Linked DNA regions of Alloalcanivorax dieselolei B5. The protein of the gene in region 2 interacts with the protein of the main gene of each other region in a pairwise test. Links are inferred from orthologs where the notes say so. Each region holds a gene or a part of one and is shown on either strand. Other genes may lie near its edges.

Region 1 (10,290 bases), 110 kb from region 2 along the record:
GTGCCGGCGGTGCTGGTGGCCCTGGTGGCGGCGGTGCTGGTGGGCGGCGTGATTTACCTGCCACGGGTGTTGGATCACTACCCGGTGCGCAAGGTGGGTGTGGACGGGGTCACCGACGTCCGCCGTCAGCAGCAGGTGCAGACCAAGCTGGCCACCCTGGTGCGTGACGCCAACTACTTTACTGCGCCATTGGACCGGATCTATGACCAGGCGCGGGAATTGAGCTGGGTGGCGGATGTCTCGGTGCGGCGTCAGTGGCCGGATACCGTGGTGCTCACCGTCACCGAGCGGGAACCGGTGGCGGTGTGGAACGAGACCTTGCTGGTCTCCAATACCGGCGAACCGTTCAAGGCGCTGAAGCAGTACGACCTTTCCGGTCTGCCGCGTCTGAACGGACCGGAACAACGGCTCGACGAAGTAATGAGCTACTACCACAGCATGGCCAAACTGCTCAGCGACATTGGCTTGGGGATCGAGCGGATGGAGGTGAACGCGCGTCTCACCGCCCGCCTGACCCTGAATAACAACATGCAGTTGGTGGTGGATCGGGAACAGTACGTGAACAAGCTGCGCCGCTTCGTGCGGTTGTACCGCGGGGTGCTGAGCACCGACAGTCGCGGCGTGGCCCGGGTGGATCTGCGCTACGCCGATGGCGTGGCGGTCACCTGGCGGGATGACCAGGACGCGCAAGCGGCATCCGCCCGCCGGGCGGGCAAAGTATAACGGATCGAGGCAGGCGCTAATGGCGAACGCAATGGACAACATGATCGTGGGACTGGACATCGGTACCTCCAAGGTGGTGGCGATCGTCGGTCAGGTGACCAGCGAAGGCACCGTCGAGGTGGTGGGCCTCGGCTCGCAGCCCTCCCGCGGCATGAAGAAAGGCGTGGTGGTGGATATCGAGGCCACGGTGCGCTCGATCCAGCGGGCGGTGGAGGAAGCGGAACTGATGGCCGGGTGCCAGATCCACTCGGTCTACGCCGGCATCGCCGGATCCCACGTGCGCAGCCTCAACTCCCACGGCATTGTCGCCATCCGTGACCGGGAGGTGATGCAGGCGGATATCGACCGCGTCATCGACGCCGCCCAGGCGGTGGCGATTCCGGCGGACCAGAAGACCCTGCATGTGCTGCCGCAGGAATACGTGGTGGACAACCAGGAAGGGGTGCGCGAGCCGGTGGGCATGAGCGGGGTGCGCCTGGAAGCCAAGGTGCACCTGGTGACCTGCGCCGTGAACGCGGCCCAGAACGTGGAAAAATGCGTGCGCCGCTGCGGTCTCGAAGTGGAGGACATCATCCTCGAGCAACTGGCCAGCGCCTATTCGGTACTGACCGAGGACGAGCGTGAACTGGGCGTGTGCATCGTCGACATCGGCGGCGGCACCACCGATATCGCCATCTTCACCGAAGGGGCGATCCGGCACACCGCCAATATTCCGATTGCCGGTGATCAGGTCACTAACGATATCGCCATGGCGCTGCGCACGCCGAAGCAGCACGCCGACGAGATCAAGATCAAGTACGCCTGCGCGCTGACGCAACTGGCCGGCGCCGACGAAACCATCAAGGTGCCCAGCGTCGGCGACCGGCCACCGCGCACCCTCAGCCGCCAGAATCTGGCCGAGGTGGTGGAGCCGCGTTACGACGAACTGTTCACCCTGATCCAGGCGGAAATCCGCCGCTCCGGGTACGAGGACCTGATCCCCGGCGGCATCGTTCTGACCGGTGGCTCCTCGAAGATCGAAGGCGCGGTGGAACTGGCGGAGGAGATTTTCCACATGCCGGTACGGCTGGGTACGCCGCAGGGCGTGGCCGGGCTCACCGACGTGGTGCGCAACCCGATTTATTCCACTTCCGTGGGCCTGCTGCTCTACGGGCTGCGGATGGAGAAGGAAGGCCTGAGCGCGCGTGCCCAGGCCGGTGGTGGACAAGTGAACTGGGTCGAGCGCTTCAAGCGCTGGTTCCAGGGCAATTTTTGATGAAAACGCTGGCACGCAACACGCCAGCACGCAGCACGCTGAATCGGAGTGGTTTTCGCGTGTTGCGTGAAGCGTGCAAGCGTGGAGCGATTTCAACGGTTTCAAGACGGGCCGGGCAGGTTGGCCCGATTTGGAAAAAGCAGTAACCAGGGAAGCAACAAGCGGGAGATCAATTATGCAATTCAAACTGGAAGATTCCGTACCCCATGGCGCGGTGATCAAAGTGGTGGGCGTTGGTGGTGGCGGCGGCAATGCCGTGGACCACATGGTGCGCTCTAACGTGGAAGGCGTGGATTTCATTTGCGCCAATACCGATGCACAGGCCCTGCGCAATTCCTCGGCCAAGACCGTGATTCAACTGGGCAGCCAGGTGACCAAGGGTCTGGGTGCCGGTGCCAATCCGGAAATCGGCCGGCAGGCGGCGCTGGAGGACCGTGACCGCATCGCCGAGTTGCTCGACGGCGCGGACATGGTGTTCGTCACCGCCGGCATGGGCGGTGGTACCGGTACCGGCGCGGCGCCGGTGGTGGCCGAGATCGCCAAGGAACTGGGTATCCTCACGGTGGCGGTGGTGACCAAACCGTTCCCGTTCGAGGGCAAGAAGCGCATGCGCTCCGCTCAGGAAGGCATCCAGGCCCTGCGCGACCAAGTGCACTCCCTGATCACCATCCCCAACGAGAAGTTGCAGTCGGTGCTGGGCGGTTCCACCACCCTGCTGGACGCGTTCAAAGCGGCCAACGAAGTACTGCAGGGCGCGGTGAAAGGGATCGCCGATCTGATCGTCCGTCCCGGCATGATCAACGTCGACTTCGCCGATGTGCGCACGGTGATGAGTGAACTGGGTACCGCGATGATGGGTACCGGTATCGCCACCGGCGACAACCGGGCTTCCGAAGCCGCTCAGGCCGCCATTTCCAGCCCGCTGCTGGAAGATGTGGATCTGCGTGGCGCCCGTGGCATCCTGATCAACATCACCGCCAACGAGTCCATCGCTCTGGACGAGTTCTCCGAGGTGGGTGACATCGTCAGCGAGCTGGCCAGCGAGGAAGCCAATGTGATCATCGGCACGGCCATCGACCCGGATATGGGCGACAATATCAGCGTGACGGTGGTCGCCACCGGTTTGGGCGCCCAGCAGGAACTGAAAGTGGTGCGTGGCCGTCAGAACTCGTTGGGCGCGGAAGGCCGGGTGGACTACAACGACCTGGAGCGTCCCGCCGTCGAGCGCCGTCGTGCCGTGCAACAAAGCATGGGCGGTTCCGGCCGTGGCGCGGTGAGTACCGCGGAAGATCTGGACTTCATTGATATCCCGACCTTCCTCCGCCGTCAGGCCGACTGACGGCGGCGCGGCTAACGGCGCGATAGGCACGGTCAATGGTGCGGTAAGAGGATTTTGGGTATACTTATCCTCTTATAACGCTTCGAGGATGGCAGTATCCTTATTTTTCAGGATACCGGTAGCTTTGTGACGAATCGATGATCAGACAACGAACACTCAAAAACGTAATCCGCGCCACCGGCGTAGGGTTGCATACTGGTGAGAAAGTCTACCTGACGGTACGTCCGGCGCCGGTGGACACTGGCATCGTGTTCCGCCGCGTGGATCTGGATCCGGTGGTGGAGATCAAGGCGGGTGCCCACAATGTGGGAGAAACCACCTTGTCCACGACCCTGGTGCAGAATGGCGTCAAGGTGGGCACGGTCGAGCATTTGCTCTCCGCCATGGCCGGGCTGGGGGTCGATAACGCCTATGTGGAGTTGTCGGCACCGGAAGTCCCGATCATGGATGGCAGTGCCGGGCCCTTCGTATTCCTGCTGCAGTCCGCGGGTATCCGTGAGCAGGAGGCGGCCAAGAAGTTCATCCGGATCAAGAAGAAGGTGACGGTGAAAGAAGGCGACAAGGTTGCCACTTTCGTGCCTTTTGACGGATTCAAGGTGACTTTCTCGATCGAATTCGACCACCCGGTCTTCGAGGAACGCGATCAACTGGCGAGCATCGATTTCTCCACGACCTCGTTCGTGAAGGAAGTGGCGCGCGCCCGGACCTTCGGGTTCATGCGTGATATCGAGTTCCTGCGCAGCCAGAACCTGGCGTTGGGCGGCAGTGTCGACAATGCCATCGTGGTGGACGAATACCGCATCCTTAACGAGGACGGTCTGCGTTACGACGACGAATTCGTGAAGCACAAGATGCTGGACGCCATCGGCGACCTGTATCAATTGGGCTACAGCCTGATTGGCGAATTCGTGGGCCACAAGTCCGGTCACGCTTTGAACAACGCCCTGCTGCGCGAACTGCTGAGCCAGCCGGAGGCCTACGAAGTGGTGACGTTCGAGGACGCTGACGCGGCGCCGATCTCCTACGCCGGACCTTTGGCCACCGCCGAATAACGGTGTGCTTCCCCGATCCACCCCGGCCACCCTCCCGCGGCCGGGGTGGGCAGTTACGCCTTTCAGATGATCCTTCCCGTCACTTTTTGACCCGGCTGGCCAGTCGGGCCAGGGCCTCACGCAGACCCGGATCGTCCATGTCACGCGCCGCGCGCGCGATATGAGCCGCGCTTTCCGCATCCAGAACCGGTCCCATGGCACGGTATTTGCCTTCATCTGTGGCGTGCGTGGAGGAACCGGAGCCGCTATCAAGCTGGCGCCGGCCGGTCACCACGATTTTGACGCTGGCGGCGCCGGGCAGAGCCCGTTGCAGCCGGGGCAGATGGAAGCGCAACAACTGCGCGGTGGCGCTGTTTTCCACCAGCGCCAGCCAGCGTTGCGATTCTTCCACCAGCATGACCCGGTCACGCAGCGCGGGCGGCAGGCACGCTCGCGGGTCGCCGCCTTGAGAGGGCGCGGGCTGGGCGCGGGCATTGGCCGCCAGCCGTCCCAATCTGGGATGGCGTTTGAGCAGTGCCCCGAGGTTTTGGGGCCGGTTTGTGTTGGCCATGGTATTTCCTTACACTACCCGGCTAATTGTAAAAAAACGATAAGTCTCTCGCCAGCTACTCCGGGCTCGTCGAACCACGGCCAGACCATAACCGGCCGGGTGGCACGAAGGAAACCGGGGAGACCAGCGGGGACGGTGCCGCCCGGCACCACCGGCATTGTCATTTATGAATGGATATTCCGCGGGCCTGCAGACCGCTGGCCTGAAGACTTTTTGGAAGGGGTGTTTCCACACTCATGAACATCATATGGCTTAACAGCAAGGGCGGCCATGCCCGATCGGTGCAGTTATCCCGATCCTGGCTGTATCTGGCGCTTTTGGTAATGGTGGCGCTGCCGGTGGCCCTGGGTACCGGCGCCTACTGGCTGAACTACAAACTGGTGCCGCCGGCATACACCGAAGCCGTGGCCGAGCGGTTCCAGAGCGAACTCAACGAGCAGAAGCGTGAAGTGGCGGACTTGTCCCGTCTCAGCGCTGAGCAGTTCCGCGCCCTGACCCTGCAACTGGCGGACACCGAAGCCCGTCTGGTACGCCTGGACGCGCTCGGGGAACGCCTGGTGGACGTGGCCGGCATCGACGGCCAGGAATTTGATTTCAGCAGCGCCCCGGCCATCGGGGGGCCTGAAGTGGAGGGCAGCAGCAGCTTTACGCCGCCGTCCTTCATGCAGGAACTGGAGCGGGTGACCACCGCCTTGCAGCGGCGCGAGCAGCAGTTGGACATCCTGGAAAAGCTGCTGGCCAACCGTCAGCTCAAGGACGAAACCTTCCTTTCCGGCCGACCGATTCCGCATGGCTGGATGTCCAGCCGTTATGGCCGCCGCACCGATCCGTTCAGCGGCCGGGTGGCGTGGCACAAGGGCGTGGATTTCGCCGCCCGGGACGGATCGCCGATCATTGCCACCGCGTCCGGTGTCGTCACCTTCGCGGGCAAGAAAACCGGCTACGGCCAATTGGTGGAAGTCAATCACGGTAACGGCATCAGCTCCCGCTATGCCCATGCCAAGAGCGTCACCGTGGAAGTCGGGGATATCGTGCGCACCGGCGATACCGTCGCCATCGTTGGCACCAGCGGCCGTTCCACCGGTCCCCACGTGCACTATGAAGTGTTGAAGAACGGCCAACAGGTGGATCCTTCCCCTTATATCGCTCGGGCGCGCCGCTAGCCTGGTCATTCCGGGAGGGGCGGGGTGCTGTCAAGCGCCCCCATTGGCCCGGGACCGTCACCCGGGTCTTGATTCCTCCGCCCAAGGCTTGAATTATGGTCGCCCCTACCCAATCTCGTGAGTAGAATGATCCCTCCTTAGCGCGGGGCGCTCTGCTCCACCCATTGAGAAAAAACGGACGTTTCATGCTGTCTTCCATCGCAAAGAAAGTCTTCGGCACCAAAAATGACCGTGAACTCAAGCGTATGAGCCGCCTGGTCACGGCGATCAACGCGCTTGGTGACGACATGGCCAAACTGGATGACGAGGCGCTGAAAGCCAAGACCGGCGAATTGAGGGGCGCCTTCGCCGAGGGCAAGACGCTGGATGAGCTGTTGCCGGAAGCGTTCGCCGTGGTCCGCGAGGCCGCCACGCGAGTCATGGGCATGCGTCACTTCGATGTGCAGTTATTGGGCGGGATCGCTTTGCACGAAGGGCGTATCGCCGAGATGCGTACCGGTGAAGGTAAAACCCTCACCGCGACCTTGCCGGCCTATCTCAACGCCCTGTCCGGTCTGGGCGTGCACGTGGTGACCGTAAACGAATACCTGGCCGAGCGGGACGCCAACTGGATGCGTCCCCTGTACGAGTTTCTCGGCCTCACCGTCGGCATTATTTACTCCCAGCAGCCGGCGCCGGAAAAACGCGAAGCCTATGGTTCCGACCTTATTTACGGCACCAACAACGAATACGGCTTCGACTATCTGCGTGACAACATGGCCTTCCGGTTGGAAGACCGGGTGCAGCGCAAACTCAACTTCGCCATCGTCGATGAAGTGGATTCCATCCTCATCGATGAAGCCCGTACCCCGCTGATCATTTCCGGTCCCGCCTCCGACTCCTCCGAACTGTATCGCCAGATCAATCTGCTGATGCCACGGCTTCAGCCGCAGCCGGAAGAGGGCGATGAAACCGGTCACTATGTGATCGATGAGAAACAGCGGCAAGTGGAGCTGACCGAGGAAGGCCACCAGCTGATCGAGTCCTTGCTGGTGGAGAACGATCTGCTGGAGCAGGGGGAGAGCCTGTACGCGGCCCATAATCTGACGCTGCTGCATCACGTGCACGCCGCCCTGAAGGCCCACGCCTTGTTCCACCGGGATCGGGAGTACGTGGTGCAGAACGACCAGATCGTTATCGTCGATGAGCACACCGGTCGGACCATGCCGGGCCGGCGCTGGTCCGACGGCATCCACCAGGCGGTGGAAGCCAAGGAAGGGGTGCGCATCCAGCAGGAGAACCAGACGCTCGCCTCGACCACGTTCCAGAACTACTTCCGTCTTTACGACAAACTTTCCGGTATGACCGGCACCGCCGACACCGAAGCGGTGGAGTTTCGTCAGATCTACGGTATGGATGTGGTGGTGGTCCCCACCAACCGTCCGATGGCGCGGATCGACGCCAACGATCTGGTCTATCTGACGCTGAAGGAAAAATTCGAAGCGATTGTCGACGAAGTGAAACAGTGCGTCGAAAAAGGCGCGCCGGTGCTGGTGGGCACCGCCACCATCGAGGCCTCCGAATACCTGTCCAATCGCCTCAATCAGGACAAGATCAAACACGAGGTGCTGAACGCCAAGCAGCACGAGCGTGAAGCCCAGATCATTGCCCAGGCCGGGCGCCCGGGCAGCGTGACCATCGCCACCAACATGGCCGGCCGGGGTACCGACATCGTGCTCGGCGGCAATCCGGAGGAGCAGATCAAGCATCTCGACGATCCGGATGGCGCGGAAGCGCAGAAGATCCGGGACGAATGGCGGGACAACCACGCCCGGGTGCTGGAGGCCGGCGGCTTGCATATCATCGGCTCCGAGCGGCACGAATCCCGCCGTATCGACAACCAGTTGCGTGGCCGTGCCGGCCGTCAGGGCGATCCGGGGTACACCCGCTTTTTCCTGTCCATGGAAGACGACCTGATGCGCATCTTCGCTTCCGACCGGGTACGTAACATGATGCGTTCGCTCGGCCTGAAGGACGGTGAGGCCATCGAGCACCGCTGGGTGACCCGCGCCATCGAGAACGCCCAGCGCAAGGTGGAAGCGCGCAACTTCGATATCCGTAAGAATCTGCTTGAATACGATAACGTGGCCAATGACCAGCGCCGCGTGGTGTACAGCCAGCGCGAGCAGATTCTGGAATCCGAGAGCCTAGCGTCCTCCATCGAAAGCATCCGTCGTGACGTGATGCCGGATGAAATTCACGCCTACATGCCGCCCGGTTCCGTGGAAGATCAATGGGATGTGGATGGACTGGAGCGTACCCTGGCGACCGAGTACAGCTGCCGGGCGCCGGTAAGCCAGTGGCTGCAGGAAGATACCGGGCTGCACATCGACGGGGTGGTGGAAAAGGTCATCGAGACCATGGAAGAGGAATACCGCCGCAAGGAGCAGGAAGTCGGCGAGGAAACTCTGCGCCAGATCGAAAAACACCTGATGTTGCAGATCCTCGACCGTCATTGGAAAGACCACCTGGCCAGCATGGATCATCTGCGCCAGGGCATCCACTTGCGCGGTTACGCGCAGAAGAACCCGAAACAGGAATACAAGAAGGAAGCCTTCGAGTTGTTCCAGGCCATGCTGAACCAGATCCAGCACGAGCTGATCCGCGTACTGCATAATTTCGAGGTGCGACGCGATGACGAAGTGGAACGGCTGGAAGCCCAGCGCCAGGAAGAAGCCCGGATACAGGCGGAGCGGATGAAGGCGCAACAAGAGCAGATGGCCGCGCCCACCGCGTCCGGCGACGGTATCCAGACCCAGGGGCCGCCGCAGGTAGCCCAGCCGGTGGTGCGTGAAGGCCGCAAGGTGGGCCGCAATGAACCCTGTGTTTGCGGTTCCGGCAAAAAGTACAAGCACTGCTGCGGCCGTCTGGAAACGTGATCATTGTGGTCCCCCGCAAGGGGTGAGCACTTTCCCATCCAACCCCGCCATCGGCGGGGTTGGTGCGTTCGGGGCCCTTGCCCCTTTCGGCCAGGAAAGGCCATGCTATTAACCGGGGCCGCGAACAGATGGCCCGAATTATTCCATGACCCTTGGTGAAGGATCGAACATGACGCAGTCGCAGTGGTTTCCGGTGGCCGGGGTGCGCCTGGCCGCGGTGGAAGCGGGCATAAAAAAAGCCCAACGTAAGGACCTGGTGGTGATCGAGCTGGCGCAAGGCAGCCGTGCCGCCGGCGTATTCACCCGCAACCGCTTCCAGGCCGCGCCGGTACAGGTGGCACGCCGTAACCTGGCGGAAAAAGCCCCTCGCTACCTGATGATCAACACCGGCTATGCCAATGCCGGTACCGGTGACAAGGGGGTGGCGCTGTGTGAGGAGACCTGCGTGTTGCTGTCGGAACTGGCTCTGTGTCATCCGGCTGAGGTGCTGCCGTTTTCCACCGGCGTGATTGGTGAACCGTTCGCCATGGAGCCGTTCGAAAACGGTTTGCCGGCGGCGCTGGAGACCCTGGATGAGCACGGCTGGGGTCGTGCCGCCGAGGGCATCATGACCACCGATACGGTGCCGAAAGTGGCCAGTCACCGCCTGGAGCTGGACGGCGTACCGGTGAACATCACCGGCATCGCCAAGGGGGCCGGCATGATCAGGCCGAACATGGCGACCATGCTGGGTTACATCGCCACCGACGCGGATATCGCCAAGCCGGTGCTGGATCGCTGGGTGCGCCAACTGGCGGACGCCTCGTTTAATCGCATCACCGTGGATGGTGACACCTCCACCAATGACGCCTGCATTCTGATCGCCACCGGCCAGTCCGGAGCGGCGCCGATCGAGCAGGAGGACAGCGAAGCTGCCCGCCTGGTGTTTCAGGCGTTGGAGCAGGTGTTCGTGGAACTGGCCCAGGCGCTGATCCGCGATGCCGAAGGGGCCTCCAAGTTCGTCGAGATTCAGGTGCAAGGCGCCGCCAGTGACGCTGACGCCCTGGCGGTGGCGGAGACCATTGCCCACTCCCCGTTGGTCAAAACCGCCCTGTTTGCCTCCGACCCCAACTGGGGCCGGATCCTGGCCGCCGTGGGGCGGGCGCCGATCGACACCCTGGATGTGAACCGGGTGGCGATCTGGCTGGATGAGGTTCGTATCGTCAATGAAGGCGGCGTCGACGACGATTACACCGAGGAACGCGGCGCCGCCGTCATGGCACGTGCGGAAATCACCATCCGCGTGGACCT
Region 2 (10,396 bases):
GATCCCCCTCGCCCAGCCGGATCACCCCGGCCACCGGGTCGCCGATACGGATCCGGCCATGGCCAACGCCGGCGTACTCCAAACGCAGATCCTGCCGTTCCGGATCCAGACTCAGCCACAGCCGTCGGCTGGTATCCGCCGATTTACCCAGCGGCGCCGGCGCATCGACAGTCACCCCGCGCAACGATGACGAGGCCTCCAGGTGGAAGCCTCGCCCGCGCCAGGGCATGCTCATGGTGATATCCACCGGCACGGTCCCGGATACCGGGGAGAGCCAGTCGAAACCCAGCCATTGCCGCAATCGCGCCGCCGGCACCCCCCCGCTCAATACCAGACGGCTGTCGGCGTCACGGGTGGTCCAGGCGCCGCTGAAGCGGCCTCCCAGCCCTTCCCCCTTGAGGTCCGGCAGATTCAATCCATTGCGGCTGTGAAAGTGCACCGGCGAGGCCACCCCGGTCAGGGTCAACCGCCGCGCCTCATTGGCCACGGTGACGCCACTCGCACTGCCATCCGCCACCACGGTTACCTGTCGCCCTTCGCCTTTTCTCAGCGGCACATCCAGCAGCAGATGCCCTTGCACCCGGCCCTCACGGAAGCGCCAATCCAACAATTCCTTTGGCAAGGTCGCGGCCAGCGGCGTGTCATGGAAAAGGCGATCAACATCCGCGGCCGGACCATTGACCTTGCCCTGCACCACCAGTTGACCGCCCTGCTCGGGAATATCCACCGCCACCTGGCTGATCTGGCTGTTGAGCAAAGTACCGCTGCCGGCGGTGGCCACCAGACGCCGTCCGTCCATCAGCACGTCCGCGTCGGCGGCGGTGGCCACCGGCCAGTCCGGCAGGAATGACAGGGCGACATCGCGGGCCTGATAGCGCATTTGGAAGGTGCGGTCCTGCTGACGTTCGCGATCGATCTTCACCGGCCCCTGGTACAGGAACTGGCCATGATCCAGATGACCGCCCCGGAACGCCTGGCCCAACCAGTCGCGAGCACCGCCGGGCAGGCGCCCAAGCGGAATATAATGACTGGCGCGGGCGCCGTCGCCGTCGAACAGATCCGCCAGCAGACGCAATTCGGGAATGTGTTCCGCCCCGCCCCGCACCCGGGCCATCGCCACCCCCCAGGCATCCGGATTGCGGGCGCGTATCGCGCCGGTGTCCAACGTCCAGGACTGCTCTTCCAGCGACCAGCGCAGCGCACCGGTGAACGCCGCTTCCAGGGCATGGTCATAGAATTCCGGCAGCATCAGGCCAAGCGTGTCGCCCCGCAGATCCGCCAAGCCCCCCTCCGGCGTGGCCGTCAGCCAGCCATTGAGGCCCGAGACGCCAGGCAGTTTATCCACCGCCTGCACCACCAGGTCACTGAAGCGGGCCTGGAGCGAACGCCAGTCCGTTCCCTCGCCGGTCAGATACAGGCTGCGCAACTGGCCTTCGGGTTGGAACACCTCAAGCTTTTGCCGGATCGGCGAGATCGATGCCGGCCACGCGAACGGCCACTGCGCCAACTGCCGTGCCAGCGCCTGCAAACGCAGGCGTTCACCACGGGCCGCCCACCGCGGGGCCTGGCCCTCCCCGGGCCGGTGCCAGGATGCCGCCAGCAGCCCGGGGGCCAGATCGCCGGCCGGCGTTTCACCCCGCACGTTGGAGAGCACCACCTCTCCCCCCTGTTCCGGGTCATAACGGAAGCGCGCGTCCAGATTCAGATCGCTGATCGCCCAGGGGGTTTCCCCATCGGTGAGCACCAGCCGTGGCGCCGAAAGGCGGGCGCTGCCGCTGGTGGGGCGGCCGTCCCTGACATCCAGCCACAGCTGCGTCTTGCCCTTCAGGTTCTCCAGGTCCAGGGGCCACTCACGGGTGTCCGGCAGCCACTCCTCCAGTCGCTCTCCATCCAACGACAAATAGGCGCCAGCATTCACCTGTTCCCAGCGCAGCGGATTGCCATCCAGGCGCAGCCGTCCGTCCACGGAAAAAGGACGGTCACGGGCCTCCAGCTTCACCGCCAGACGATGCTGATCGCCATGGTTGACCAGCGCCAGACGCAAAGACGACGCCAGCGGTGGCAAATCCGGCCATTCCAGGGAAAAGCGAGCGTCGTCGATGACGATACGGTATTGGTGATAGAGCAGGGACAACCAGCGGTCCCATTGCGGTTCACCACCTTCGAAGGCCTCCAGGCCGCGCAGATGGATCCGGCCCTGTTCGTCGCGAACCAGATGCAGATCCACGCCTTCGATACGCAGTTCGTTGAGGCGGGGCTCCCGGGTCAGTAGCGAGGCCAGCACCCGAACGCTGATTTCCACCCGGTCCAGGGTCAGTGGAGACCCGCCTTCCACCGCCGGCAGACTCAGCCCGAACAGCCGGATGCGTGGTGACAGCCCCTCCATCTCGCCTTCCAGGCGATCGATCTCGATGTCGGTGCCGAAGCGCTCCGCCACCAGCGTTTCCAGTTGTGTCTGGTATTCCGGCAGTACCGCCATGAATTGCCGCATGGCCACCACGTACACCGCCAGCAACACCAACGGGATGGCCACCAGCCACCATAGCCAGTCGCGCCAGAAGGCATGTCCGTGCCTGTCGTTTTTTCTGCTCACCTTGGCCTCGTCACCACCTTCGCGCCCTATTCAGCGGGCACGGAGATACCGTAGGGGACCCCTGCCCATTCCAGCAGAGGAAGGGTCTGCTCCAGGGGCAGTCCCACCACCCCACTGTAACTGCCGGCCAGGGACGCCACCAGCGCGGCGCCCAGCCCCTGTATGCCATAGGCACCGGCTTTGTCCCGGCCTTCTCCACGGGCCACATAGGCGCGCCGCTGAGCCGCGGTGAGCGCCCGGAATCTTACCCGGGTTGTCGACATGGCCGTGCGCGCCTCGCCCTGATGCAACACGCAGACCCCGCTGAGCACCCGATGTTCCCGGGCGCACAGGGCATCGATCATGGCCAGGGCATCGTCATCATCGACGGGCTTGCCGAGAATGCGCGCCTCCAGCACCACCGCGGTATCCGCGCCGAGCACCGCACCGGGCGACGTCCGCAGACCATCACCGGCGCCGGCCTTGGCGCGGGCCAAACGGATCACGTATTGCTCGGGAGATTCATCGGGCAAGGGCGTTTCGTCCACGCCCGGAGCCGGCAGGCGAGTGAACCGGGCTCCCACCTGGGTCAATAACTCGGCTCGTCGGGGCGAACCGGAAGCGAGAAACAGCGGCGTCCCCCGCTGAGGTAAAACAACGTCCGTCATGTCGTCCTGCCATCGGCCTGGTCGATCCGTTCTCAGCGCACCAGAAAACGCAACTGCACCCAGCGCAGCGCGGCCACGATCGGCCGCCACAGCACCGCGCTGGCCAGCGTACTGTAAAGGATCGTATAGGGAGGATAATAAGCGCGCCCCACGGATTCCTGCACCAGATAGGCTAGCAGATTCGAGGAGCCGACCAACAGGAACACCACCGCGGTTTGCTGCAAAGCCGGAAAGACACGCATACGCTTGTAGGCGGCCAACATGAAGTAGGCCCCCAGGCTATAGGCCAGAGCCCATTGACCCAGCGTGGTGCCCACCAGCACATCGTGATACAGCCCGACCACGAAGCCCCACAGCACGCCGACCCGATGCGGCAACGCCAGTACCCAGTACATCAACACCAGCAACAGCCAGTCCGGACGCAACCAGTTCAGGTCCTCGGGCAGCGGCACCACCTCCAGCAGACCGGCGAGGAACAGCGTCACCAGGATCACGCCGGTGCCGGCCGGTTTCTCCTTGCTCATTGGCCTTCCTCCTCCGCCATGTCCGGCGGCGCGTCCCCTTGTTCGTCCTGATCAGCGGGAGCGGGCTCCACCGGTTTGGATTCCACCAACAGCACGTGACTGGCGCGATCAATCTGGGCCTTGGGCCGGGCCAGGATATCGGCGAAGGCGGCGCCGGAGCGGTGATCCACACTGACCACCTCGGCCACCGGATAGCCACGGGGATAGAGCTGTCCCAGGCCGGTACTCACCAGCAAGTCGCCCTGCTGCACATCGGCGGTGTCCGGCACGTACAGCAAACGCAGGGTATTGCCCTGGCCGGTACCGGCCAGAATCGCGCGCACCCCGTTGCGGTTAACCTGCACACTCATGGCATGACTGGCGTCGGTGATCAGCAGCACCCGCGAAGCCAGCGGCCCCACTTCCACCACCTGACCGATCAACCCTTGGGCCTCCAGCACGCCCTGGCCACGGCGCACGCCCTCGCGGGCGCCCTTGTTGATCACGATTTCCTGGCGGTTGGGGTCCGGATCCAGACCGATGATCTCCGCCACCAGCACCGATCCTTCCAGGCTCGCCGAAGAGTTCAGCAGCTCGCGCAAGCGGGTGTTTTCCGCCTCCAGCACCGCCAGTTTCTGCACCCGCTGTTCCAGAATCAGCACCTGACGGTTCAGGCGCTCCTGATCTTCCAGCAGTTCACCACGGCTCTGGGTCTGGCGTGAAACGAAACGGGCGGTGTCCACCGGCAGGTGGGCCAGGTACTGGGCCGGCGCGGTGAGGTAGCCGACCACGTAACGGATCGGCTGTGCCCACGGTGTGCGCTGGTCGAGCACCATCAGCACCACGGCCAGCACCAGCGCGATGAGAAGACGGTAAGTAGGGTTGGAAGAGGACATGGCCGTCGGTTACCAGGACGTTGGCGCCGTGAGGCGCCAACGTCTATCAACCCATGGCCAGCATATCAAGCCCGTGGGTATCCATCATTTCCAGGGCCTTGCCACCGCCGCGTGCCACGCACGTCAGCGGATCATCCGCGATGATCACCGGCAGGCCGGTTTCCTCGCTGAGCAGCCGGTCGATATCACGCAGCAGCGCGCCGCCGCCGGTGATCACCAGGCCCCGTTCGGCGATATCGGAAGCCAGCTCCGGGGGCGAAGCCTCCAGGGCATTGCGCACCACATTGACAATGGCGGCCAGCGGCTCCTTGAGCGCTTCCAGGATTTCCTCGGAATTGAGGGTGAACTGGCGCGGCACCCCTTCCGCCAGATTACGCCCGCGAACGTCGATTTCCAGCACCTCGCCACCGGGATAGGCGGTGCCGATTTCGTGCTTGATGCGTTCCGCGGTGGATTCACCGATCAGCGAACCGTATTCCTTGCGCACATAGGCGACGATGGCCTCATCGAAACGGTCACCGCCAATACGCACGGATTCGGAGTAGACTACGCCGTTCAGGGAAATAAGGGCGATTTCGGTGGTGCCTCCACCGATATCCACCACCATGGAGCCACGCGCTTCTTCCACCGGCAGGCCGGCACCGATGGCGGCGGCCATGGGCTCTTCGATCAGGAACACATCACGAGCCCCGGCGCCGTAGGCGGAATCCTGAATGGCCCGGCGCTCCACTTGCGTGGATTTGCAAGGCACACAGACCAGTACCCGGGGCGCCGGCGGGAAAAAGCCGGTGTCATGCACCTTTTTGATAAAGTACTGGAGCATTTTCTCGGTGACGTCGAAATCGGCGATCACCCCGTCCTTCATCGGACGAATGGCGGTAATGTTGCCGGGAGTACGGCCCAACATCCGTTTTGCGTCGGCGCCAACCGCGGCCACGCTCTTTTGGGCACCGTGATGACGAATCGCCACCACCGAGGGCTCATCGAGGACAATACCCCGACCACGCACATAGATCAGCGTGTTGGCGGTCCCCAAATCAATAGAAAGATCGGTGGAGAACATCCCCCGAATACGTTTGATAACGGACATCCTGGCCAGTTTCCTGAAGTCTCGTCGAGAGGAAAGCGCCGTCTTGATCCCGTTTTCACAGGTGACGGCAAGATGGCGCAACTCTAGCAACGGCGGGCCCATCCGGCAAGGCCGACGGATCGGCCGAAGCGCCGCCGGCGCCCCTGTTTTCATCGTACCGGGAGGCGATCATCCGCAATCCCCGGGGCAAGCGCCCGGATTTGCCCTCCCCGGATGCCGGTTCAGTGGCTCCCCGAGGCCGGTCTGTGGTACTTTTTGCGCCTTCCTGAAGCCGATTTCCGATCCCGTGCCGACGCCACGGCGTACTGATACCGGGCTGTGCTGATTCTTGCGAAGAGAACAACGGAGAGAACCATGGCTATTGATTCCAAGGTGGTCGCTCAAGTCGCCCACCTGGCGTGCCTGCAAGTGGACGACAACGAGACCGCGGCATTGAGCGAACGGCTCAACGACATTCTCGCCATGGTGGACCAGTTGCAGCAGGCCGATGTGGATGGCGTCGCGCCTCTGGCCCATCCCCTGGATGTGAGTCAGCCGCTACGCGACGACCACGTTACCGAACCGGACGTGCGCGAACGGGTCATGCCGATCGCCCCGGCCACCGAAGAGGGCTGCTTCCTGGTCCCCCGAGTGATTGAATAAGACGCCATGCATACCAAGACCCTGACCGAACTCAGAGCCGGCCTGGCCGCCCGGGAATTCTCCTCCCGCGAGCTGACCGAACACTTTCTGCGCCGCATCCGGCAATTCGACGGTGAACTCAACAGTCTGATCACCGTCACCGAGGAGCAGGCCCTGGCCCAGGCCGACGCCGCCGACGCCACCCTCGCCCGGGGCGAAGGCGGACTGCTCACCGGCCTGCCCGTGGCCCACAAGGACATCTTCTGTACCGAAGGCGTCCGCACCAGTTGCGGCTCACGCATGCTGGACAACTTCATCGCTCCCTACACCGCCACCGTGGTGGAAAAAATGGCGGCACAGGGCGCGGTGATGCTGGGCAAGACCAACATGGACGAGTTCGCCATGGGCTCCTCCAACGAAACCAGCTTTTATGGCCCGGTGAAGAACCCCTGGGACCAGGAGCGGGTGCCCGGCGGTTCTTCCGGCGGCGCCGCCGCCACTCTGGCCGCGCGCCTGGCTCCGGCCGCCACCGGTACCGACACCGGCGGTTCCATTCGCCAGCCGGCGGCACTGAACGGCGTCACCGGTCTGAAGCCCACTTATGGACGGGTATCGCGCTGGGGCATGATCGCTTTCGCCTCCAGCCTCGACCAAGCCGGCCCGATGGGCCTGAGCGCCGCCGACTGCGCGCTGATGCTGGGCGCCATGGCCGGCCACGACGACAAGGATTCCACCAGCCTCGACCAGCCGGTGGGTGATTATCTCAACGACCTGAACCAGAATCTGGAGGGTCTCAGGATCGGCGTTCCGGAAGAGTTTTTCCCGGAGACTCTGGACGGGGCCATCGCCGAAAGCAGCCGCGAGGCGCTGCGGGAGCTGGAAAAACAGGGCGCCAAACTGGTGCCACTGTCGCTGCCGAGTATCACACTGTCGGTGCCGGCCTACTACGTGATCGCGCCGGCGGAGGCCAGCTCCAATCTGTCCCGCTTCGACGGCGTGCGCTACGGTCACCGCTGTGACGATCCCGTGGATCTGCTGGATCTGTACAAACGCTCCCGTTCCGAAGGCTTCGGCGAGGAGGTCAAACGCCGTATTCTGGTCGGCACCTACGCCCTGTCCGCCGGCTACTACGACGCCTATTACCGCCGCGCCCAGCAGGTCCGCCGCCTGATCCGTGACGACTTCGCCCGCGCCTTCGCCGAGGTGGACGTGATCATGGGGCCGACCAGCCCGGAGACCGCGTTCAAGATCGGCGCCAAGGTAAATGATCCGATCAACATGTACATGGCCGATGTCTTCACCATCGCCGTCAACCTGGCGGGCCTGCCGGCGCTGTCCATGCCCAGCGGTTTCGTCAACGGCTTGCCGGTGGGCACCCAGGTCATCGGCAACTACTTCCAGGAGGGCCGCATCCTCAACGTGGCCCATCGTTATCAACTGGCCACCGACTGGCACCAACGGATTCCGGGAGCGTTCGCATGAGTTGGGAAACCGTTATCGGCCTGGAAGTGCACGTGCAACTGGCCACCGTCTCCAAACTGTTCTCCGCCAGCAGCACCCGCACCGGCGACGAACCGAACAGCAACGCCAGTCTGATTGATCTGGCCATGCCCGGCACTCTGCCGGTGGTCAACCGTGAAGCAATCCGCCACGCAATCCGCTTCGGCCTGGCCATTGACGCGGAAATCGGCCGCCGGTCCGTGTTCGAGCGGAAAAATTATTTTTACCCGGATTTGCCCAAGGGCTATCAGACCACCCAACTGGCCGAGCCCATCGTCGGCGCCGGCGTGGTCGAGCTGCAACTGGAGGACGGTACTCGCAAGAGCGTGCGCATTCACCACGCCCACCTGGAGGAAGACGCCGGCAAATCGCTGCATGAAGCGTTCTCCGACGAAACCGGGCGGGCCATGACCGGCATCGACCTGAACCGGGCCGGCACGCCGCTGATCGAGATCGTCTCCGAACCGGACATGAGCAACGCGGAAGAAGCCGTGGCCTTCGCCCGCAAGTTGCACGCCATCGTCACCTCCCTGGGCATCAGCGACGGCGATATGTCCCAGGGCAACATGCGTTTCGATGTGAACATCTCCGTGCGCCGTCCCGGCGAACCGCTGGGTACGCGTACCGAAACCAAGAACCTGAACTCGTTCCGGTTCATGGAAAAAGCCATCAAACTGGAAGTGGAACGGCAGATCGATGTGCTCGAGGACGGCGGCGAAGTGGTGCAGGAAACGCGCCTGTACAACGGCGAAACCAACACCGCCCGCGCCATGCGCAGCAAGGAAGACGCCAACGATTACCGCTACTTCCCCTGCCCGGACCTGTTGCCGGTGCTGGTCAGTGAAGAGGAAATCAACGAGCTGCGTGACGCGCTGCCGGAACTGCCGGACGCCCGCAAAGCGCGCTTCGTTGAAGCCTACGCGCTCTCCGAATACGACGCCGAACTGCTCTGCGCCGACCTCGCCACCGCCGCCTACTTCGAAGCGGCGGCCAAACAGGGCGGCGACGCCAAGCTGGCGGCCAACTGGGTGATGGGAGAACTGACCGCGCGTCTCAACGCCGACGACATCGGCATCGCGCAAAGTCCGGTGAGCGCCGAACATCTTGGTGAACTGATCCAGCGCATCAAGGACGGCACTATCAGTTCCAAAATCGCCAAGCAGGTGTTTGACGCCTGCTGGGCCGGCGAGGGCAGCCCGGATCAAATCATCGAGAGCAAAGGCCTCAAGCAGATGAGCGACACCGGCGAGTTGGAAAAGATCGTCGATGACATCATCGCCAACCACCCGGCACAGGTAGAGGATTACCATGGCTCCGATGACGCCAAACGGAAGAAAAAGATCGGCTTCTTCGTCGGTCAGGCCATGAAGGCCACGCAGGGCAAGGCGAATCCCCAGCAACTGAACCAGTTGCTGCAACAAAAACTGAACGGTTAATCAAACCGTCACAGGAGCCGGTTTACGCTGCGGCCCGGGATGGGCCGCCCCGGCGCCCGCACAACAACACGATAATAAGGAAATCACCATGGAAGGTTTTCGTCACGCCACACTATTGTCTGCTCTCGTCCTTCTTTCCTCGTGCGGAGGAGGTGGCGGTGGCGGTTCAAGCAGCCCGGCAACCACCTGGCAAGCCGGCCAGTTCGCCGACGCCGGACAATTCGCCAATCAGTGCCTCAGGCCACGCAGCGGCAACCAGTACCCCGATGTGGCGGGATCAGTGCTGGATGAAAACAACTGGTTGCGCGCCTGGAGCCACGAGACCTACCTCTGGTACGACGAGATCCAGGATCGCAATCCCGGCAATTATGATAACCCGCTGGCTTATTTCGACCTGTTGAAAACGGAAGCCATCACCGCCAGCGGCACGCCGAAGGATCAATTTCATTTCACCATGTCCAGTGACGAATGGAACGCGCAATCCCAATCCGGCGTGGCACTGGGTTACGGCATGCAGTGGGTGATCGTCGATCCTTACCTGCCACGGGACGTGCGGGTGGCCTATCACGATCAGCAAGACCGCCCCGACCTGCCGCCACGAGGCGCCCGGCTTTTGTCCGTCGACGGCGTCAGCATGGAATGGAGCAATGACGTGGATACGCTGAACGCGGGCTTGTTTCCCACCCGCGAAGACGAGCAACATGAGTTCGAGTTCGCATATCCCGATGACAGCCTGCATACCATCACACTCGCCGCCGAAACCATCACCTCCGAGCCGGTACAGAAAGTACAGGTGCTGACCAGCGCCGGCGGCAAACGGGTAGGCTACATGCTGTTCAACGACCACATCGCCACCGCAGAAAAAGCGCTACTGGAAGCGGTGGAGCAATTACAGCAAGGCAATGACATCGACGAACTGGTACTGGATCTGCGCTACAACGGCGGGGGCTATCTCGCGCTGGCCAGTCAGCTTTCATACATGATCGCCGGCCCTGCGCGGACCGCCGGTCAAGCTTTCGAGATCTCCCGGTTCAATGATCAGCATCCGCAAATCAACCCGGTCACTGACCAGCCCCTGACTCCGACGCCGTTCTACCACACCACCCTGGG
Region 3 (4,768 bases), 2.7 Mb from region 2 along the record:
CCTTGCCGGCTTCAACGCTTTGATGCTGCTGCCATTGCCGCCAGCCAATCATGGAACCCACCGCCAGTACGATCACCACTACCGTGGCCACGCCGTTTTTCTGCCACCAGTTGCGCAGACGCTCGGCTTGTTCTTCTTCGTCACGGATGTAATCGGCCACCCCTGTTTCTCCTTACGCTTGTGATCTTGCGAGACGTTCGGCCAGCCAGTCGGCCAGGTCGGTCTCGGGCAATTGCTGTTGTTCCGCGTCTTCACGCAGCGGTTTCACCGCCACTTCCCCGCGCGCCACTTCGTCCTCGCCGAGGATCAGCGCGTAGCGGGCGCCGCTGCGGTCGGCTTTTTTCATCTGGCTCTTGAAGCTGCCGCCACCACAGTGGGTGACGATACCGACGCCGGGGAGCCGGTCCCGCAGGCGCTCGGCCAGGGCCAGAGCCTGGGACTGCACTTCGCCCATGGCAGCAATATAGAGTGCCACCGGCGCCGGCAGTTCCGGGTTTTGTTGTTCCAGCAGCAGAATCAGCCGCTCCAGGCCCATGGCGAAGCCCACCGCCGGGGTCGGCTTGCCACCCAGTTGCGCCACCAGGCCGTCGTAACGGCCGCCGGCGCACACCGTGCCCTGGGCGCCCAGAGCCCGGGTGGTCCATTCGAATACGGTTTTGCCGTAATAGTCCAGCCCGCGTACCAAATAAGGGTTGAGGCGGTACTCGATCCCGGCGGCTTCCAGTAACGCACACAGCCTGCGGAAGTGCTCGCGGGCATCGTCGTTAAGAAAGGCTTCCAGCCGCGGTGCCTGCTCCAGCACTTCGCGGGTGCCGGCGTCCTTGCTGTCGAGCACGCGCAGCGGATTGCGTTCCAGCCGGCGGCGGGAGTCGTCGTCCAGGCGCTCGCTGTGCTCACGCAGATACGCCACCAGGGCATCACGGTAGCGGGCGCGGTCTTCGGCGTCTCCCAGTGAATTCAGTTCCAGGGTCACCTGATCGGATAACCCCAGGGCTTTCCACAGACGCGCGGAGAGCAGAATCACCTCGGCGTCGATGTCCGGCCCGTCCATGCCAAAGGTTTCCACGCCGATCTGGTGGAACTGGCGATAGCGGCCGGCCTGCGGACGCTCATGGCGGAACATGGGCCCGGCGTACCACAGCCGCTGGGTCTGATTGTAGAGCAAACCATGCTCCTCGGCGGCGCGCACGCAGCTGGCGGTGCCTTCCGGGCGCAGGGTCAGGCTGTCGCCGTTGCGGTCCTCGAAGGTGTACATCTCCTTCTCGACAATATCGGTGACTTCACCGATACCGCGCTTGAACAGATCGGTCTGTTCCAGGATCGGCGTACGGATCTCCTGGTAACCATAGGCCGCCAGCACCCCGCGCACCTTGTCTTCCAGCCACTGCCACAGCGGTGTCTGCTGCGGCAGGATGTCGTTCATCCCGCGAATGGAGGTGATCTTCTTGCTCACCGGTTCTCCTTGTTAACGCTCGACGCCCGACGCTGGACGCCCGACGCTTGAAACCTGACCGGAAACAACAAACGCCGGAGACTTGCCGCTTTTCGGCGTCAAGCGTCCGGCGTTCGGCATCCGGCGTTCTTTATTCACTACGCGCGATAATACCCTTGGCTTCGTCATCGCGCATTTTTTGCACCTTGGTACGCACCATCCGCTCCAGTTCACTCACCAGGTCTTCCTGCTTGACGTGGTGGCTCTTCTGGCCGTCCTCATAGGACAGATTGTTAGGGGTGCCGCCGGTGAGGCCGACATCGGCTTCCCGCGCTTCACCAGGGCCGTTGACCAGGCAGCCGATCACCGCCAGGTCCACCGACTCGTTGATGTCCTCCAGACGCGCCTCCAATTCGTTGACGGTCTGGATCACATCGAAGTTCTGCCGCGAGCAGCTCGGGCAGGCGATGATGTTGACGCCTTTTTTGCGCAGGTTGAGGCTCTTGAGAATATCGAAACCGACGCGGATCTCCTCCACCGGATCGGTGGCCAGGGAGATACGGATGGTGTCGCCAATGCCTTCCAGCAGCAGACCGCCGAGCGCCACCGCGGATTTCACCGTACCGGAGCGGAACGTGCCGGCCTCGGTGACACCCAGGTGCAGGGGCTGCTCCACCTGGGTGGCCAGCTTGCGGTAGGCTTGCAACGTCATGAACACGTTGGAGGCCTTGACGCTGATTTTGAATTCCTGGAAGTCGTAGCGGTCGAGAATCTCCACGTGCCGCAACGCCGACTCCACCAGCGCGTCGCTGCAGGGTTCGCCGTATTTGCGTTGCAGTTCCTTTTCCAGCGAGCCGGCGTTGACCCCGATACGGATCGGGACCCCGTGGTCACGGGCGGATTGGATCACCGCCCGCACCCGGTCCTCGCGCCCGATATTGCCCGGGTTGATACGCAGGCAGTCGGCGCCTTCGTCGGCCACTTTCAGGGCGATCTTGTAATCGTAGTGGATGTCCGCCACCAGCGGCGCCTGCACCTGTTTCCGGATCTTGCCGAAGGCCTCGGCGGCGTCCATGGTCGGCACCGAAACCCGCACGATATCGGCCCCCACCTCTTCCAGGCGGCGAATCTGCGCCACCGTGGCGTCCACGTCGCAGGTGTCGGTGTTGGTCATGCTCTGCACGGAGATCGGCGCGTCACCGCCAACGGGCACGGATCCCACATGAATCTGCCGGGATTTGCGGCGTTGAATGGAAATTTCCGGTTCCATACTGACTCCTGAAGAGCTGAAACGTCTGATCGACCCGTCACTGCCCGGCACCGGGTCGGGCATTCAACAGCGTTAGGCGGCCGCGGAGACCACGGTAAACGGGGCTACGGTAACGAGAAACGCAACACCTGGCCTGATCCGCTGCCGGGCAGGGTTTCCGCCTTGCCGTTGAGCGTCATCTCGCTGACCGCGGCGGCGTCGCCGACGGTTAGCCGATAAGGCGCTTCGCCATTTAGGGACACGCGATCACCGGCGCTCTGCACGCCTTCCACCAGGCGCTTGCCGGTGGCGTCCACGACCCGGATCCAGCAATCGCGGGAAAAGGCCAATTCCAGCCGATCGCCACCGGCTGCCGCCACCGCGGCTCCCGTTTCACTGTCCGCACCGGCCTCACTGGTCGGCTCCGGGGTCCCCGCCTGTGACTCCACGGCTTCGACCCCACTGTCAGAGCTATTATCCTCCGTATTGGAAGACGGCTCCATGACAGGTTCCGGGGTGGTCGTTCCGGAGTCCAGGGAGGGCTCCGACGGCGATGTCGGGGCGTCCGTATCGGACCCGGTATCAGCCGGCGCTGCTGGTGCCGCCTCCGGCACCACGGATTCTTCCACCGTATCGGGGTACGTACCCGGCGGCTCGGGCTCACCAGCGGAGGGCCATAACCACCATGCCAGAACCAGCAGTAACAGGACCAGTAGTACCAGCAATAGCGGCCAGCGCCAATCACGACGGTTGCTCAGGGGTTCATGCAGGGATTCGGTGGGCACCGGCTCCCGGCGGTTCTGGTTCACATGTTGCTGAAAGCGGGACGCCAGTTCCTCACCGGGCAGCCCGAGCAGCCGGGCGTAATTGCGCAAATACCCTTTAATAAAGGGCGGCTCGGGCAAACGCCCGTAGTCATCTTCCTCGAGAGCCTGAAGGTAGCTCATCGAAAGGTGCAGGTGTTCGGACACTTCCTCACGGGTCATACCCCGCTCTTCACGCACTCGACGCAACTCGGCGCCGGGCAGTTCCGTCCCTGACTCGCTCATTAAGGTGCCTCCTGAGCGCCGCGCCACTCCTGCCAGAGCCGATATTCACGGGAACCCCGGTGGAGATTCTGCAACGCAAGCTCATAACTGGATTGTTGGTCTTTACGGCCCAACGCGTGGGCCAGCCGCACCCCCAGCCACAACCCGGCGGGGTCCTGTCGACCCACCCGCTGGGTGTATTGTTGGTAATAGTCCCAGCCCAGATCGTAGCGCTGATCCTGATAATACAGCCGCGCCAGTTCCAGATTCGGTGTCACGGATCGCGGTTGCAGACGAAGCGCCTTGATAAAGGCTTCTTTCGCCTGCTCCGGCTGGTTCAGGCGCAGATGGCACAGGCCGATATTGCTATAGGCACTGCCCCGCCCTTCATAACCGGGATCGTTGGCGACCCGGCCGAACAGCTTGAGCGCTTCCTGGTACCGACCCTGGCTGTACAGCAGGGTTCCGTAATTGTTCAATGCCGGCGCGTAATCACCGTCGATCCGCAAGGCGCGCTTGTAGTGGCGTTCCTCATTCTCCGGATCGCGCTCGTAGTTATACAACAGTGCCATGGCATTGTGTGCCTTGGCACTGTTGTCATTGAGTGACAGAGCCCGGGAAAAATGTCGCCGGGCCTCGCTGGGATTGCCCTGCTGAAGATATTGAAGACCAGCGGCGACACGGCTGGTGACCGCTTCATCCACCTTGACGTTGTTACGACTGCTCTCCACCGCGCAGCCGGACAGCCAAAGGCCTCCGGCCAGTGCCACAACCAAAAAATGTCGTTTTATCATACAGACGCCGCATTGCCATCGGCCTGTTCGGTGCGGTGAAACACCGATTTTTTCCAACGTTCGGCACGACGGGTGCGGTCCTGCACCGTGCCCACCAATTGTCCGCAGGCGGCGTCGATGTCGTCGCCCCGGGTGGTGCGTACCGTGGTCAGCAGGCCATGGTCATTAAGGAATTTATGGAACTCCAGGATGTCTTTTTTCCGGGAGCGCTCATAGCCAGCGTGGGGGAAGGGGTTGAAGGGAATCAGGTTGACCTTCACCGGAA

The links.
Region 1: the proteins of B5T_RS17755 (region 2) and ftsZ interact in binary tests that used the Escherichia coli proteins (3 or more experiments, as listed by UniProt). The link is inferred for Alloalcanivorax dieselolei B5 from one-to-one orthologs.
Region 3: the proteins of B5T_RS17755 (region 2) and B5T_RS05875 interact in binary tests that used the Escherichia coli proteins (3 or more experiments, as listed by UniProt). The link is inferred for Alloalcanivorax dieselolei B5 from one-to-one orthologs.

What each region holds. Positions count from the first base shown.
Region 1 is NC_018691.1:3,871,382-3,881,671, reverse strand. What follows is about bases 1,355-4,235. They hold ftsZ (cell division protein FtsZ), read left to right. Parts: upstream 1,355-2,153; coding sequence 2,154-3,317; downstream 3,318-4,235. Other genes in these bases: lpxC (UDP-3-O-acyl-N-acetylglucosamine deacetylase), read left to right, coding at 3,455-4,235; ftsA (cell division protein FtsA), read left to right, coding at 1,355-1,978. Outside these bases: B5T_RS17235 (cell division protein FtsQ/DivIB), read left to right, coding at 1-723; more of ftsA, read left to right, coding at 743-1,354; more of lpxC, read left to right, coding at 4,236-4,369; B5T_RS17215 (hypothetical protein), read right to left, coding at 4,449-4,919; B5T_RS17210 (M23 family metallopeptidase), read left to right, coding at 5,156-6,082; preprotein translocase subunit SecA, read left to right, coding at 6,268-9,000; bifunctional glutamate N-acetyltransferase/amino-acid acetyltransferase ArgJ, read left to right, coding at 9,170-10,290. UniProt on the Escherichia coli protein: Essential cell division protein that forms a contractile ring structure (Z ring) at the future cell division site. The regulation of the ring assembly controls the timing and the location of cell division.
Region 2 is NC_018691.1:3,988,728-3,999,123, forward strand. Bases 3,708-6,694 are described here. They hold B5T_RS17755 (rod shape-determining protein), read right to left. Parts: upstream 5,730-6,694; coding sequence 4,686-5,729; downstream 3,708-4,685. Other genes in these bases: mreD (rod shape-determining protein MreD), read right to left, coding at 3,708-3,764; mreC (rod shape-determining protein MreC), read right to left, coding at 3,761-4,639; gatC (Asp-tRNA(Asn)/Glu-tRNA(Gln) amidotransferase subunit GatC), read left to right, coding at 6,084-6,371; gatA (Asp-tRNA(Asn)/Glu-tRNA(Gln) amidotransferase subunit GatA), read left to right, coding at 6,378-6,694. Also shown: B5T_RS17735 (YhdP family protein), read right to left, coding at 1-2,593; B5T_RS17740 (Maf family protein), read right to left, coding at 2,620-3,240; more of mreD, read right to left, coding at 3,273-3,707; more of gatA, read left to right, coding at 6,695-7,832; Asp-tRNA(Asn)/Glu-tRNA(Gln) amidotransferase subunit GatB, read left to right, coding at 7,829-9,286; B5T_RS17775 (S41 family peptidase), read left to right, coding at 9,375-10,396. UniProt on the Escherichia coli protein: Forms membrane-associated dynamic filaments that are essential for cell shape determination. Acts by regulating cell wall synthesis and cell elongation, and thus cell shape.
Region 3 is NC_018691.1:1,280,330-1,285,097, reverse strand. What follows is about bases 1,769-4,768. They hold B5T_RS05875 (RodZ domain-containing protein), read right to left. Parts: upstream 3,731-4,768; coding sequence 2,807-3,730; downstream 1,769-2,806. Other genes in these bases: rlmN (23S rRNA (adenine(2503)-C(2))-methyltransferase RlmN), read right to left, coding at 4,500-4,768; pilW (type IV pilus biogenesis/stability protein PilW), read right to left, coding at 3,730-4,503; ispG (flavodoxin-dependent (E)-4-hydroxy-3-methylbut-2-enyl-diphosphate synthase), read right to left, coding at 1,769-2,702. Outside these bases: B5T_RS05890 (YfgM family protein), read right to left, coding at 1-160; hisS (histidine--tRNA ligase), read right to left, coding at 173-1,453; more of ispG, read right to left, coding at 1,584-1,768.